Regions from separate parts of the Bordetella genomosp. 10 genome, predicted to be linked through region 1. Evidence: predicted binding sites of a transcription regulator. Region 1 holds the regulator's gene; each other region holds the start of a gene.

Region 1 (5,401 bases):
CATCTGCTCGATGTGCTCGTTGATCGACGAGTCCTTTTCGATGAACAGGTCGCGCGTGGGCACGTAGGCTTCGGGCTGGTAGTAGTCGTAATACGAGACGAAGTACTCGACCGCGTTGCGCGGGAAGAACTCGCGCATCTCGGCATAGAGCTGCGCCGCCAGCGTCTTGTTCGGCGCCAGCACCAGGGCCGGCCGGCCCAGACGGGCGATGACGTTGGCCATGGTGTAGGTCTTGCCCGAGCCCGTCACGCCCAGCAAGGTCTGGTACATCAGACCGTCCTCCACGCCTTGCGTCAGCGCCTCGATGGCATTGGGCTGATCGCCGGCCGGCGGATAGGGCTGGTAGAGCTGGAAAGGGCTGTCGGGGAATTCGATGAATCCGGGAGAGGACATGCTAGACTGTCCGAGGGAAACCCCTGATTATCCGCCGCACTGTCCGCTGCGTCCACCCTTCCTCCGTTCGATCCGATGAGCACTCTTTTCGACTCCGTAGAGCTAGCACCCCGCGACCCCATTTTGGGCCTGAACGAGCAATACAACGCCGACACGCGTCCCGGCAAGGTCAACCTCGGGGTTGGCGTGTATTACGACGACAATGGCCGCATCCCGCTGCTGGCCGCGGTGCGCAAGGCGGAGACGGCTCGCATCGAGGCGGCCGCCGCGCGCGGCTACCTGCCGATCGAAGGGATCCCGGGCTACAACAAGGGCGCGCAGACCCTGCTGCTGGGCGCCGACTCGCCCCTGGCCGCCGAAGGCCGCGTGCTGACGGTGCAGGCCCTGGGCGGCACCGGCGCGCTGAAGATCGGCGCCGATTTCCTGCGCCAGTTGCTGCCGGGCGCCAAGGCCTACATCAGCGATCCGAGCTGGGAAAACCACCGCGCCCTGTTCGAGCGCGCCGGTTTCACCGTTGAAAACTACGCCTACTACGACGCCGCCACCCGCGGCCTGAATTTCGAAGGCATGCTGGCCAGTCTGAAGGCCATGCCGGCGCAAAGCGTGGTCGTGCTGCACGCCTGCTGCCACAACCCGACCGGCGTGGATCCCACCCCCGAGCAGTGGAAGCAGATCGCCGCGGTCGTCAAGGAACGCGGCCTGGTGCCCTTCCTGGACATCGCCTACCAGGGCTTCGGCGAAGGCCTGCAGGAAGATGCCGCGGTCGTGCGCCTGTTCGCCGACCTGGACATCACCATGCTGGTCAGCTCCTCGTTCTCGAAGTCGTTCTCGCTGTACGGCGAGCGCGTCGGCGCGTTGACGGTGGTCGCCGGCAACAAGGACGAAGCCACCCGCGTGCTGAGCCAGCTCAAGCGCGTGATTCGCACCAACTACTCCAACCCGCCCACCCACGGCGGCACGGTGGTCGCCTCGGTCCTCAACTCGCCCGAGCTCTTCGCCCTGTGGGAAGAGGAACTGGCCGGCATGCGCGACCGCATCCGCCTGATGCGCGCCCAACTGGTGGAGAAGATCAAGGCCGCCGGCGCCAGCCAGGACTTCAGCTTCGTGCTCAAGCAGCGCGGCATGTTCTCCTATTCGGGCCTGAACCCGGCCCAGGTCGACCGCCTGCGCGAAGAGCATGGCGTGTACGCCGTGGCCAGCGGCCGCATCTGCGTGGCCGCGCTGAACAGCGGCAACATCGACAAGGTCGCCAACGCCATCGCGGCCGTGCTGAAGGGCTGAACCCCCGCGTGCCGGGCCGGCGCGGACCTGCGCCGGCCCGGCGCGGCTGAAAAAAGGCCCCCACGCCGCGCGGCTGCGCCGCTTGCTGCCCCCCGAGGGGGCGCTTTTCATCTTGGGAGCGGCCCGGCGCGGCTGAAAAAAGGCCCCCACGCCGCGCGGCTGCGCCGCTTGCTGCCCCCCGAGGGGGCGCTTTTCATCTTGGGAGCGGCCCGGCGATGAAAAAAGGCCCCCACGCCGCGCGGCTGCGCCGCTTGCTGCCCCCCGAGGGGGCGTTTTTCATCTTGGGAGCGGCCCGGCGATGAAAAAACGCCGCTGGAAAAAGGCTTGCATTTCCAAGCTGCGTCCCCCAAAATTCAGGGCTGTATATCCATACAGCCCGAAGATTTCCTGGGAGACGGACGCATGGCCACCAAACTCACCGAACGTCAGCAGCAGATTCTCGATCTGATCCGCCAGACGGTCGCCAGCACCGGCTTCCCCCCTACCCGCGCCGAAATCGCGCAGGCCCTGGGGTTTCGTTCGCCCAATGCCGCGGAAGATCACCTGAAGGCATTGGCGCGCAAGGGCGCCATCGAACTCACCGCCGGGGCGTCGCGCGGCATACGCCTGAAGGAAGCCCCCACGGGCGTGCAGGCCATGCTGCCCCTCCCTGCCCTCGCCCAACTGATGCTGCCGCTGGTCGGCCGCGTCGCCGCCGGCAGCCCCATTCTTGCGGCCGAACACGTCGAACGCGACGTCGGCGTCGATCCCGGCCTGTTCGCGCAACGTCCCGACTACCTGCTCAAGGTGCGCGGCATGAGCATGCGCGACGCCGGCATCCTCGACGGCGACCTGCTGGCGGTCAAGAAAGCCGGCGAGGCGCGCGACGGGCAGATCGTCGTGGCGCGCATCGACGACGACGTGACGGTCAAGCGCCTGCAGCGGCAAGGCGGCCGCATCCAGTTGCTGCCGGAGAACCCGGATTTCGAGCCCATCGTCGTGCGGAACGGCCAGGACTTCGCGTTGGAAGGCATCGCCGTGGGCCTCATCCGGACGCAGGCGCTGCACTGAGTGGCGGGCGATGTAAACGGACAAGCCGAAGAAGCCAAACGAGCCAACGAACAAGCCAACAAACAAGCCGCATCAACAAGAAAGCCGCATAAACAAAAAGGCGAACCGCATATACGGTTCGCCTTTTTGCTTGGCCGGGGCCGGAGCCCCTGCCTCCCGCATCAATCAATGCTTGGTCACGGGATCCGCGCTTTCGCTAGCGGGCTGGGCCGAGACCAGAGGCTTGTCCTTGGACTCTTCCTCGCTCAGCGGCTCGGGCATGCGTTCGAGCGCCAATTCCAGGACCTTGTCGATCCAACGCACCGGCACGACTTCCAGGTGGTTCTTGACGTTGTCCGGAATCTCCGCCAGATCCTTGACGTTTTCCTCGGGGATCAGCACGGTCTTGATGCCACCGCGGTGCGCGGCCAGCAGCTTTTCCTTCAAGCCGCCGATGGCCAGCACCTCGCCACGCAGGGTGATCTCGCCCGTCATGGCCACGTCCGCGCGCACCGGAATGCCCGACAAGGCCGACACCATGGCCGTGGTGATGGCGATACCCGCGGACGGACCGTCCTTGGGCGTCGCGCCTTCCGGCACGTGCACGTGCATGTCGCGCTTCTCGAACACGCTGTCGGCAAAGCCCAGGCGGCGGGCGCGCGAGCGCACCACCGTGCGGGCCGCCTCGACCGATTCCTTCATCACGTCGCCCAGCGAACCGGTGCGCTGGATGGCGCCCTTGCCCGGCATGTCGGCGACTTCGATGGTCAGCAGATCGCCGCCCACTTCGGTCCAGGCCAGGCCGGTCACCTGGCCCACCTGGTTTTCCTTCTCGGCCATGCCGAAGGTGTAGCGGCGCACGCCCAGGTAGTCGTTGAGGTTGTCCGCCGACACGACCACGCCCTTGGCCTGCTCCGCCTCGCCCTTGCCGGCCGCGGCATCGCGCTTGGTCAGCAGTTCCTTGACCACCTTGCGGCAGATCTTGCCGATTTCGCGCTCCAGCGCCCGCACGCCGGCTTCCCGGGTGTAATAGCGGACGATATCGCGCAGGGCCGATTCCTCGACCGACAGTTCGCCATCCTTCAAGCCGTTGTTCTTCAGCAGCTTGGGCAGCAGGTGGTCGCTGGCGATATGCACCTTCTCGTCTTCGGTGTAGCCCGAAAGGCGGATGACTTCCATCCGGTCCAGCAGGGCCGGCGGAATGTTCAGCGTATTGCTGGTCGCCACGAACATCACGTCCGACAGGTCGAAATCGACCTCGACGTAGTGGTCCTGGAAGGTGTGGTTCTGTTCCGGGTCCAGCACTTCCAGCAGCGCTGACGAAGGATCGCCGCGGAAGTCCATGCCCAGCTTGTCGATTTCGTCCAGCAGGAACAGCGGATTGCGCACGCCCACCTTGTTCATGTTCTGCAGGATCTTGCCCGGCATGGAACCGATGTAGGTGCGGCGATGGCCGCGGATCTCGGCCTCGTCGCGCACGCCGCCCAGCGCCATGCGCACGAACTTGCGGTTCGTGGCCTTGGCGATCGACTGGCCGAGCGAGGTCTTGCCGACGCCCGGAGGGCCGACCAGGCACAGGATAGGCGCCTTGACCTTGTCCACGCGCTGCTGCACGGCGAGATATTCGAGGATGCGTTCCTTGACCTTCTCCAGGCCATAGTGATCGTCATCCAGCACCGACTCGGCGTTGGAAATGGAGTTGTTGACCTTGCTCTTCTTGCGCCACGGCAGATTGATCAGCGTGTCGATGTAGTTGCGCACCACGGTGGCCTCGGCCGACATGGGCGACATGAGCTTGAGCTTCTTGAGCTCGGCGTCGGCCTTCTTGCGCGCGTCCTTGGGCATACGGGCGGCGAGGATCTTCTTTTCGAGCTCCTCGATGTCCGCGCCCTCTTCGCCTTCGCCCAGTTCCTTCTGGATGGCCTTGACCTGTTCGTTCAGGTAGTAGTCGCGCTGGCTCTTCTCCATCTGCTTCTTGACGCGGCCGCGGATACGCTTCTCCACCTGGAGAATGTCGATTTCCGTTTCCAGTTGCGTGAGCAGGCCTTCCAGGCGCTCGGCGGTGCCGAAGATTTCCAGCATCTTCTGCTTCTGCTCGAGCTTGAGCGGCAGGTGCGCGGCGATGGTGTCGGCCAGGCGGCCGGCGTCGTCGATGCCCGCCAGCGAGGTCAGGATCTCGGGCGGGATCTTCTTGTTCAGTTTTACGTACTGCTCGAACTGCGCCACGATGGCGCGGCGCAGGGCTTCGGTTTCCGAACCCTGGGCGGTGTCCTGCTCGATGGGCACCACTTCGCAGGTGAAATGCGAATCGACGTCCTCGATGCGGGTGATGCGCGCGCGCTGCGAGCCTTCCACCAGCACCTTCACGGTGCCGTCGGGCAGCTTGAGCATTTGCAGGATGCCGGCCACGCAGCCGATTTCATAGACGTCCTCGGGCGAGGGATCGTCCTTGCCGGCGGACTTCTGCGCCACCAGCATGATGCTTTTGCCGGCCTCCATGGCCACTTCCAAGGCCCGGATGGAACGGGGACGCCCCACGAACAGCGGAATGACCATGTGCGGAAACACCACGACGTCGCGCAGCGGCAGCAACGGCAGGTCGATAGGTTCGGAAGGCAAGGTCTGAGTGCCAGACATAGAGTAGTCCTCGGTATGACGAGTCGGAGATGATGCTATCGTCGCGCCCGAGGGAACGACC
Region 2 (5,401 bases), on a different contig from region 1:
TCGGCGCCTTGCAGGTGCTGGGCACCAACCTGGAACGCGGCCGCCGCTGGCAACTGGACAAGCTGCGCATCGCCAACGACGACGCCACGCTGGACGCCAAGGGCGCATGGCGGCTGAGCGGCGCGGAGCGCGGCCTGACCGTGGACGCGTCGGTCCAGTTCAAGGACGTCGGCAAGCTCCTGGCGCGCCTGGGCAAGCCGGACACCGTGGCCAACGGCAGCGGATCGACGTCGGGCACCCTGACCTGGAACGACCTGCCCTGGACGCATGACCTCGCGAACATCGAGGGCAAGGTCAAGGTCAGCCTGGACAAGGGGCGCTTCGTGCACGTCAACTCGCGCACCGCACGGCTGCTGGAGCTGTTGTCGCTGCAATCGGTGAACCGGCTGGCGCGCCTGGACTTCAATCCCGTCAACCTCTTGCGCGACGGCTTCCCCTTCGACACCATCCGCGGCCACATCGCCTTGTCCAAGGGCGTGGCCCATACCGAGGACTACAAGGTCGCCGGTCCGGTCGCCAGCATCATCCTGGCGGGCGACACCAACATCATCGACGAAACCTGGAACCTCAAGGCCGTCGTCGTCCCCAACATCGACGCCAGCGGCGCCGCCGTCGCCACCGCCTTCGTCAACCCCCTGCTAGGCCTGGGCGCCTTCCTCGGACAATTGATCCTCAAGCACCCCCTGGCCAGCGCCCTCACCAGCGAATACGCCGTCACCGGCAACTGGAACGACCCCAAAGTCGCCCCCATCGACTCCAGCCACAAACCCGACGCCACCCCCAAGTCCACCACCTCCCCCAGCGTCGAAGGCTAAGACAGGAAGGGCGAAGCCAACAAACAAGAAGGAAGAAGGCCCATGCAAAGCACAGGCCTAACACCTAACAAATCGAGACCGCAAAAAGCAAAAAGACCCGCGCAACGCACAGGTCTCCCCAATCGCAGACACCGCGGATCCGGCTTTGCCGGTCCGCCAGTGTCGCCCCCCCGGGGGGGCCGCGCTCCGCGCGGTAGGGGGGGGTCATTTTTTCATCATGTCGAAGAACTGGTCGTTCGTCTTCGTCGCGCGCATCTTGTCCAGGATGAACTCCATCGCCTGGATTTCGTCCATGTCGTGGATGAACTTGCGCAGCACCCAGGTCTTCTGCAGCAGATCCGGACGGATCAGCAGTTCTTCGCGGCGGGTGCCCGACTTGTTCAGGTTGATGGCCGGGTAGACGCGCTTCTCGGCGAGGCGGCGTTCCAGGTGCACTTCCGAGTTGCCGGTGCCCTTGAACTCTTCGTAGATGACTTCGTCCATCCGGCTGCCGGTTTCGATCAGCGCCGTGCCGATGATGGTCAGCGAGCCGCCTTCTTCCATGTTGCGCGCCGCGCCGAAGAAGCGCTTGGGACGCTGCAGGGCGTTGGCGTCGACGCCGCCGGTCAGCACCTTGCCCGAGGCCGGCACCACCGTGTTGTAGGCGCGCGCCAGGCGGGTGATCGAGTCGAGCAGGATCACCACGTCCTTCTTCAGTTCGACCAGGCGCTTGGCCTTCTCGATGACCATTTCGGCGACCTGCACGTGACGGGTGGCAGGTTCGTCGAAGGTCGACGCCACCACTTCGCCGCGCACCGTGCGCTGCATTTCCGTCACTTCCTCGGGACGCTCGTCCACCAGCAGGACGATCATCACCGCTTCGGGGAAGTTGGTGGTGATGGCGTGCGCGATGTGCTGCATCATCACCGTCTTGCCGGACTTGGGCGGCGCCACGATGAGCGCGCGCTGGCCGGCGCCGAGCGGGGAGAACACGTCCAGGATGCGGCCCGTCAGGTTCTCTTCGCTCTTGATGTCCCGTTCCAGCTTCATCACCCGGTTGGGGTGCAGCGGCGTCAGGTTCTCGAACATGATGCGATGCTTGATCGCCTCGGGCGCCAGGCCGTTGACCTTGTCCACCTTCACCAGCGCGAAATAGCGTTCGCCGTCCTTGGGCGTGCGCACTTCGCCTTCGATCGAGTCGCCGGTGTGCAGGTTGAAGCGGCGGATCTGCGACGGCGAGATGTAGATGTCGTCGGTGCTGGCCAGGTAGGAGGTTTCCGGCGAGCGCAGGAAACCGAAGCCGTCGGGCAGGACTTCGAGCACGCCGTCGCCGAAGATCTGCTCGCCCTGCTTGGCGCGCTTCTTCATGATGGCGAACATCAACTCCTGCTTGCGCAGGCGGTTGGCGTTCTCGATTTCCAGTTTGGCGGCCTGCTCGAGCAGTTGGGAGACGTGCTGCGCCTTTAGTTCATTCAGGTGCATTGGGGTGCTGTTGGGGGAGGAAAGAGGGGAGTGGGGCGGCGGGCCACGGACGGGCCCGCGCGAGAAAGGGAAAATTAACTCAGGGCGCCGTCGAGGAAGGCCGTCAACTGGGATTTCGACAGGGCGCCGACCTTGGTCGCGGCGGCCTGGCCGCCCTTGAACAGCATCAGCGTCGGAATGCCGCGGATGCCGTACTTGGCGGGCGTATCCTGGTTTTCGTCGACGTTGAGCTTGGCGATGGTCAGGCGGCCGTTGTATTCCTTGGCCACTTCTTCCAGGATGGGGGCAATCATCTTGCAGGGGCCGCACCAGGCAGCCCAGTAGTCCACCAATACGGGGACGTCGGACTTCAGGACATCGGCTTCGAAGCTGGCGTCGCTTACATGCTTGATTTGGTCGCTCATGGCGGTTTCTCGTTGGGTTTTTTCGCTGGGCGGCCGGCAGAACCGGCTGGGAAGGCGTATCGCGGATGGCTGGACAGGATGCGTCCGGCAGGCCTGTTGCCTGGGACACCTGCGAGTGACCAGGGGTTCCCTGGCGCTCATTTTCCCCTACATTGCCTGCGGCGGGAACTCCGCCGCGCTGCCTGCGCTCAAACCCGGCGTTTTTGAGTTGACAGGATTAAAGCATACCACTGTCCATACGAACAGGCTTCACCGGTTTTGTGTAGCATAAACGGCCTCGCGGTCCGGTGGGCCGGTCGTCCGGGGACGCCGCCGGCCCTGGGGACATGGTCTCCATGCCCGCAACGGCGCGCCCGGACCGGCTTGCACCGGGCCTTTCACTACCTCCGTCATACCGGGGCTGGTCAGACTGTGCGCATTCCACCGGAAGCCGCGCCAATCCTGAGCCTTTCCGTAAAATGTCGGTTTTTTTCCACAGATGTTGGGGATAACTTGGCCACACCACGTTACACCGAGTCGTCGATCCGGGTCCTGAAGGGCCTGGAGCCCGTGCGGCAACGCCCGGGCATGTACACCCGCACCGAAAATCCGCTGCACATCGTGCAGGAAGTCATCGACAACGCCGCCGACGAGGCCCTGGCGGGCAACGGCAAGCACATCCAGGTCACCTTGCACACCGACGGCAGCGTCTCCGTGGAGGACGACGGCCGCGGCATCCCGGTCGGCATGCACCCGGAAGAAAACGCGCCCGTGGTCGAGCTGGTCTTCACCCGCCTGCACGCCGGCGGCAAGTTCGACAAGCAGGGCGGCGGCGCCTACGCCTTTTCCGGCGGCCTGCACGGCGTCGGGGTCTCGGTCACCAATGCCCTGGCCACCCGCCTGGAGGTCACGGTCTGGCGCGACGGCGGCATCCACCGCATGGTCTTCCGCGACGGCGACGTGGCCGAGCCGCTGGCGCCGTTCACCGGCGTCGCGCGCAAGAAGTCCGGCACGCGGGTGCGCGTCTGGCCGGACGCCAGGTACTTCGATACCGCGCATATCCCGCTGGGCGAGCTGACCCACCTGCTGCGCAGCAAGGCCGTGCTGCTGCCCGGCGTCAAGGTCACCCTGACCACCGAGAAGACCGGCGAGGTCAAGACCTGGCTGTACGAGGACGGCCTGCGCGGCTACCTGACCGAGGCCCTGGGCGGCGCCGAGCTGATGGTGCCCATGTTCGAGGGCGCCCAGTACGCCGGCGCCGACCACGAAAGCTTCGCCGAGGGCGAGGGCGCCCAATGGGCGGTGGCCTGGGCCGAGGACGGCAACGTCGTGCGCGAGTCCTACGTCAACCTGATCCCCACGCCCGCCGGCGGCACCCATGAATCGGGCCTGCGCGAGGGCCTGTTCGGCGCGGTCAAGGGCTTCGCGGAATTGCACAGCCTGCTGCCCAAGGGCGTGAAGCTGCTGCCGGAAGACGTCTTCGCTCGCGCCAGCTTCGTGCTCTCGGCCAAGGTGCTGGACCCGCAGTTCCAGGGCCAGATCAAGGAACGCCTGAACAGCCGCGACGCCGTGCGCCTGGTGGGCGGCTTCGCCAAGGGCGCGCTGGATCTCTGGCTGCACAGCAACGTCGAATACGGCAAGAAGCTGGCCGAGCTGGCGATCCGCCAGGCCCAGGCGCGCGCCCGGTCCGCGCAGAAGGTCGAAAAGCGCAAGAGTTCCGGCGTGGCGGTGCTGCCCGGCAAGCTGACCGACTGCGAGTCGAGCGACGCCTCCCGCACCGAGGTCTTCCTGGTGGAGGGCGACTCGGCCGGCGGCTCGGCCAAGATGGGGCGCGACAAGGAATTCCAGGCCGTGCTGCCGCTGCGCGGCAAGGTGCTGAATTCCTGGGAGGTCGAGCGCGACCGCCTGTTCGCCAACAACGAAATCCACGACATCTCGGTGGCCATCGGCGTCGACCCGCACGGTCCGAACGACACGCCGGACCTGTCCGGTCTGCGCTACGGCCGCATCTGCATCCTCTCCGACGCGGACGTCGACGGCTCCCACATCCAGGTGCTGCTGCTGACGCTGTTCTACCGGCATTTCCCCAAGCTGGTCGAGGCCGGCAACGTCTATGTCGCCAAGCCGCCGCTGTTCCGCGTGGACGTGCCGGCCCAGGGCAAGCGCCCGCCGCGCAAGGTCTACTGCCTGGACGCCGGGGAGCTGGAGGCGGTGCAGGACAAGCTGCGCAAGGAAGGCGTGCGCGAAGGCGCCTGGAGCATCAGCCGCTTCAAGGGCCTGGGCGAAATGAGCGCGGAGCAGTTGTGGGAAACCACCATGAACCCGGACACCCGGCGCCTGCTGCCGGTGGGCTATGGCGAATTGACCGCCGAGGACACCACGCGCATGTTCGACATGCTCATGGGCAAGGGCGAATCGTCGCAGCGCCGGAGCTGGATCGAGGAAAAGGGCAATCTCGCCGAACTCGATATCTGACGCCCGGCGCCGCGCCTTTGCCTTCCCCCTTGTCTTTCCTACCCTCTCCGGGGCAGCAGGGGCAGGGGAGCGCAGACAAAGCGCGAAGCGAAATTGAATTTGAACGAATCGATGCTGGAGCCGGCCACGGCTCGCGAAACTTATGACCGATAGCAATCAACCCGGCCTGTTCGAGCCGCCCTCGGGCGACACGGCCATCACCCTGGGCCTGTACGCCGAGCAGGCCTACCTGGACTACGCCGTCTCCGTGGTGCGCGGCCGCGCGCT
Region 3 (5,401 bases), on a different contig from region 1:
CGCGCCATGTTCCGGCGCCAGGATGGCCAGGCAATCGGGCATGCCGCGCAAATGCGCATGGCCGGCGGCGGGCGTTTCGAGATCGGCGGGCGCCAGCATGTAGCTGCCTTTCCTGGCTGCGCGCGTGCGCGCCAGCGTGATCAGTTCCGCCAGGTTGCCGTAGCCTTCGCGCGTCTGCGCCAGCAGCACGATGCGCGGCGGCGGATCGTCCACGGCCGCGATGCCCGACGCCAGGGTGAAGCTGCTGCCGATGACCAGGCGCAGCTTGCTGGCCTTGGCCTGCACGTGCGCGCGCACCACGCCGGCCAATGAGCATTCGTCGGTCAGGGCCAGCGCTTCGTAGCCCAGTTCGGCGGCGCGCTCGACCAGCTCCTCCGGATGCGAGGCGCCGCGCAGGAAGGAAAAATTCGACAGGCAGCACAGTTCCGCGTAGCCGGGCAGGGACGGCGCGGCCACGCCCTCGCCATCGACATCGCCGTCGTCGTCGGCATGGCGGTCGTCGTCGTCTTCTTCCAATATCTGCATGATGGATTACCGGGGTGGTCCGCGCAGCCAGGGCTAGGCGTACAAACCGTGCAGGAACCAGCGGCCGTCCCGCGCGTCGCGTTCGCGATAGATCCAGTAGCGGGCGCCTTCCGCGTCCTCGGCGACGAAGTAGTCGCGCAAGGCCAGGCCTTCGTCCCACCAGCCGCTTTCGATGCGTTCCGGGCCGCGCACCAGCGTCAGGGGCGAGCCGTGGAACGGCCGTTGGTCGCGGATCCGCAGGACTTGCGGCGGATCGAGCAGCCAGTAGGGGCGGTCCAGGACGGGAGCCGGCGCGATGGCGGACGGCGCGTCGTGGGCCTGGCGCCAGCGGTTGGCGGCCTCCGGGCGATGGTCGGCGGCGGGACAGGGCACGCGCACGCGCTCGCGGCCCAGCCGCGCGGCCAGCAGGTCCAGCAGGCGCGCCTGGTCGCCGGCCTGTTGCGCGGGATCGGGGAACAGGGTGGTGTTGGCGCCCGGCCGCGGCACGGTGTCGGGTGCGTCCAGCACCACCGCGATCACGGGGGCGGCCAGCGTCAGGCGGGCCAGGCGTTCGCACAGCAGGGCTTGCAGGTGGCCGGCCTGCCAGGCGGGCTCGGCCAGGGCCAGGTCCAGCGGCGTGGGCGGCCGCGCGTGGCGGCCGCGCTCGTGCTCCAGCTCCAGCCGCAGGCGGGGCACCGCCAGTTGGCGCGCGGCCAGCCAGCCGCACAGCGGTTCGAGCAGGCGGCGGGTCACCGCCAGCACGGCGTCGGTGTGCTCTATGCGTTCGATCAGCTCATGGCGGCGGCGGAAGCGCGGCGGCGCCGCCAGCCAGGCGTGGGCCTGGGGCGCCTGGCCATAGGCGCGGTCCAGGGCCAGCGTCAGGGCCGGGCCGCAGCGCCGTTGCAAGCCGGCGCGCGGCAAGGCGCGCAGGTGCCGCAGCGTGGCGCAGCCTATGCCTCCCAGCCAGTCCTGGTAGGGCTGGGCCTGCGGCAGCAGGCCGCAGGGCAGGGCGTCCAGCCGCCGGGCCAGCGCCGCCAGGCGGATGACCCGGCGGCGGCGCATGTGGCCCTGCGCCAGCAGCCAGGCGCCGCCGGCGGTGGGCGCCATCGACCACACGGCCTGCAGCGCCTGGCTGGCGACGGTGGCGCGGGCGCGGCGCAGCAGGCGGCGCGGGCCGCCGAAGGCGCGCAGGCTGGCGCCCACGTTCAGCAGGATGGTGTCGGCCTCGGCCAGCGCGACTTCCGGCGTGTATTGCAGCAAGGCCAGGGCGGTGGCCTGCCGCGCGTCTTCCTCGGCGGCGGGGTCGCGTTCCAGCATGATGACTTGCGGCGCGATGGCCGTGACGCCGCCGCGCCGCAGCCCCGGCTGGATGCCGAGGTCCGCGGCGGCGGTCGTCAGGGCCAGGACGCGATCCTGCTGCATGACCGCGCAAGCCGTGCTTTCAAGTGGCCAGGGCGGACGCAGTGCGTCCAGCGCCAGCCTGGGCAGGGATACGGCGATCCAGAGCGTAAGGGGCATGCGTAGGCGAAAGGCGGGGCGCCAGGGGCGTGTCCAGCGCGATGAACAAGGGTTGGGCGCAGACCGGGCCGCGCCGTTTGAGCAGGTCGACGGCCAGGCCGCCGCTGACGGCGCGCAGCGCCAGCCGCAAGGGCGCCGGCGAGGCCTGTTCGGCGTCGCGCGCCGGCCGCAGGGCGAACAGCAGCGTGCCGCTGCCCTGGGCGGCCAGATGCAGGCGCCGCAGGCTGGCGTTGCGCACCCGCGGCAGCCAGCACAGCAGGGCGGCGCAACTGCCGTTTTTCAGGATCTGTTCGGCGGCCCACAGGGCGTCGGTTTCGCGCGCCGGGTCTATCCACCACAAGCGGTTGGGGTCCAGGCCCGCGCCGCGCCAGGCCGCGATATGCGGGACGCAGGGCGGTTGCACCAGGGCGATCGGGCCAGCCGCCGGCAGCGCGGCCAGGGCGGGTTGGAGCAGTCGCAGCTCGCCTATCCCCGGACGCGCCAGCAGGAGTTCGGTCAGGGCCCCGGTGGGCCAGCCGCCGTCCGGCAGTTCGCGCGTCAACTGGGGATGGCCGGTGCGCACCGCCGCCCGCGTGCCGCGCGCGAGCTGCGTCCCGCGCCACAAGGCGGGGTGGATGCGCTCGGGGGCGAGGGTGGCGGGGGAGGACATGACGCGGGCGGAGAAAGCGTTTTATCGGGGGACCATGAAGGGCGTTATTCCGGCGCCCGCGGATCGTCGGGGAACGCGGGCATAAAAAAATAATGAACTGGATAAATATACAGCATAAAATCGGGCTCTCGCGCCGCCCCGCGACGGAATAAAAAGGGGGCGGACACCGGCCGTCATCCCTGGACTTATCAACATCTTCTGTGGACAAGTCTAGGGATAGGTTTTTGGAAAATCTTAAAAGCCCTTGTAAATCAATGGGCTGGATAAATTGCGCCGGATCTGCCCGTATTTACCCTGATATAGGGCGCGGCGTTTTTGTCAAGGGCGTCCGGCGAAATGTTTCTCTGTTTCTTCAGCCGCGTTCCGCCAGCGCGGCGTGGGCGGCCTGCCGCTCGTCGGCCGTCAGCGGCGTGAGTTCCCGGAACTCCCCGGCCACCCATGCCGCCATGGGCACGCCGTCGCGCAGCAGGATGCGGTTGCCGGCCACGCTGGGAATCTTTTCGCCGGGCAGCAGGGTGCCGCAGAGGTTCAAGGGATCGACGGCGGACACGGCGATCCAGGCGCCGTCGCCCTCCTGCCTGCGTAGTCCGCGCAGGACGGGAATGGCCTCGGGCAGGGCGAATTGCTCGCCGGCCAGGCCCGCCACGAAGCGCCCGCCGCGGATCTCGCCGCGGGCTTCCATCCGATGCAGGACGGGCAGCAGGTCGCGCCACGGCGGCAGCCAGCCGGCCTCGCGATCCAGCAGGCGCCAGAACACCACGCCGTAGCGGCGCAGCAAGACGCGCGCGAGATGCTCCAGTTGCGCCGGATCGCGGGCGGGGGTGCGTCCTTGTCCTTGTCCATGTACGGCCGCGCCTGTCGCCGCCGAGGCCGCTGCGATGGCAGGATGCGTTCCGGCCGCATCGGTCGCGACCGGCGCGCGGCGGACGACGGCCCAGCGGCCGGCCTGGTCCAGGCCGGGCGGGGGCGCGCCGCCGCGCCGGCGCCGGCCGCCGGTGGGCGCGCGCCGCGACGCCGGCAGCAGCAAGGCGCGCAGGCCGTCGTAGCTGTCCGCCGTGGCCAGGCCGGCGGCCACCAGTTCGACCAGGGCGTTTTCCAGCTCCACCGGCAGCAAGCGGGTGGCGCCCAGCAATTCATCGAAGAACATCGCGCCTTCGCCCCGCAGCGCATCGTGGACGTCGCGGGCGCGCGCCGACAGCGTGTCCGGATCGGCCGGCTTGCCCAGGGTTTGCCAGGTCTCCAGTTGGCGGCGCGGCAGCAGCACGATGGGCGTGGCCCGCACCGTGGCGACGGCGCCGCGGGCCGGACCCGGCATGCGCAGCCAGGCCAGGCGGCCGGCGCGCACCAGGTCGTCCAGCCAGGCGGGCTGGTAGCCGGCGACGCGGGCCGGCAGCAGGTCGCGCTCCCAGGCGCCGGCCGCGGCTTCATAGCCTTCCAACTGATCCAGGACTTCGCCCAGCGCCGCCGCTCCCTGGCCGCGCGTGGCCGGCGCCAGCCGCTGCCAATGGCACAGGAAGCGCATGAAGTCCTGGCGCGTCACCGGCTCGATTTCACGCCGCAGATGGGCGATGGTGAGGCGGTGGATGCGCGCCAGCAGATGCCGCTCGCACCACTGTTCCGCCGGGGCCGCCGGTGTGTAGCGGCCGCGCAGCACCACGCCTTCCTGCTCCAGCCGGGCCAGCGCGGCGGCGCCGTCGGCGGCCGGCAGGGACAGGGGCGCGGCGATCTCTTCCAGCGTGCGCGGGCCGCTGCCGGACAGGCGCGCGCGCAACAGCTCGACGACGGCGTCCTCGCGCCGCCAGTCTTCCGCGGCGGGGGCCAGTTGCGGCTCGCAGGCGGCGTCGGGATAGACCGCCAGCAGGCAGGGCAGGCGCTCCAGCGCCGTCCACAGACGCGCGCCATCCGGCAGCACCAGTTGCGCGGCGCGGCCGGACCGCGCCAGCGTGCGCAGCCGGGGGCGCCAGTCATCGCCGGCGCCGTCTTCATCCGCGGCGCCCGCGTCCGTCCGCGCCCGGCCATCGTCGTCGCCGGCCGGCACGCCGAGCCCGGCCGCTTCGTCGGCGGTCACGCAGCCCAGCGTCATCAACGCCTCGTGCGCCTCGTCCGCGTTGCGCACCCGCGGCCAGGCTTGCGCGGCCACGTCCGCGATGGCCGCCGGATCCAGCGCGCCCAGGTCGTCGTTGCTGGCGGGGTCGGACCAGCGCCGCGCCTGCACCGCGCGCGTGCGTCTTTCCTCCAGCGGCGCGTCGTCCAGGAAGGCATAGGGGTTGGCGTTGAGGATTTCCATCGCCAGCGGCGAGGGCGCCGGCAGGTCGCGCGCGAGCAGGGTGACGCCGCCCTGCTCGATGCGCCGCAGGACGGCCAGCCAGCCGGCGCAGTCCATGGCCTCGTTCAGGCAATCGTCCAGCGTCTGCGCCACCAGCGGGTGGTCCGGCAGTTCGCGCTCGCCGGCGATGTTCTCCAGGCAGGCCGCCTGGTCGGGAAAGACCGACGCCAGCAGGTCCTCGCTGCGCATGCGCAGCAGTTGCGGCGCCAGCTTGCGGCCGCCGCTGTAGCGGGGAATCGCCAGCGCGGTGGTGGCGTTCCAGCGCCAGCGCGCGTTGAACAGCGGGGCGTCCAGCACGGCCTGCACCAGCACGTCGCGCGCCGTCGCCGCGCGCAGGTAGCGCCAGACCTCGTCCAGCGGAAAGCTGTGGCTGGTGGACAGCGACAGCACGATGGCGTCCTCGG

Evidence for each region. The regulator LexA, encoded in region 1, represses DNA repair genes until DNA is damaged. The targets are predictions, from matches to a motif close to ACTGTATNNNNATACAGT.
Region 2: the regulator LexA is predicted to act here: its motif matches at 2,910-2,927, upstream of CAL29_RS19425 (DNA topoisomerase IV subunit B).
Region 3: the regulator LexA is predicted to act here: its motif matches at 2,768-2,785, upstream of imuA (translesion DNA synthesis-associated protein ImuA).

Annotation. Positions count from the first base shown of each region.
Region 1 covers NZ_NEVM01000002.1:428,542-433,942, reverse strand. Annotated here, with positions in the region: gene uvrB (excinuclease ABC subunit UvrB) at 1-393, opposite strand, end outside; gene CAL29_RS11350 (amino acid aminotransferase) at 469-1,674, shown strand; gene lexA (transcriptional repressor LexA) at 2,077-2,724, shown strand; gene lon (endopeptidase La) at 2,890-5,340, opposite strand.
Region 2 covers NZ_NEVM01000005.1:697,709-703,109, reverse strand. Annotated here, with positions in the region: gene CAL29_RS19440 (YhdP family protein) at 1-815, shown strand, start outside; gene rho (transcription termination factor Rho) at 1,020-2,276, opposite strand; gene trxA (thioredoxin TrxA) at 2,351-2,680, opposite strand; gene CAL29_RS19425 (DNA topoisomerase IV subunit B) at 3,173-5,134, shown strand; gene parC (DNA topoisomerase IV subunit A) at 5,277-5,401, shown strand, end outside.
Region 3 covers NZ_NEVM01000005.1:258,547-263,947, reverse strand. Annotated here, with positions in the region: gene CAL29_RS17375 (error-prone DNA polymerase) at 1-525, opposite strand, end outside; gene CAL29_RS17370 (Y-family DNA polymerase) at 559-2,022, opposite strand; gene imuA (translesion DNA synthesis-associated protein ImuA) at 1,946-2,671, opposite strand; gene CAL29_RS17360 (DEAD/DEAH box helicase) at 3,024-5,401, opposite strand, start outside.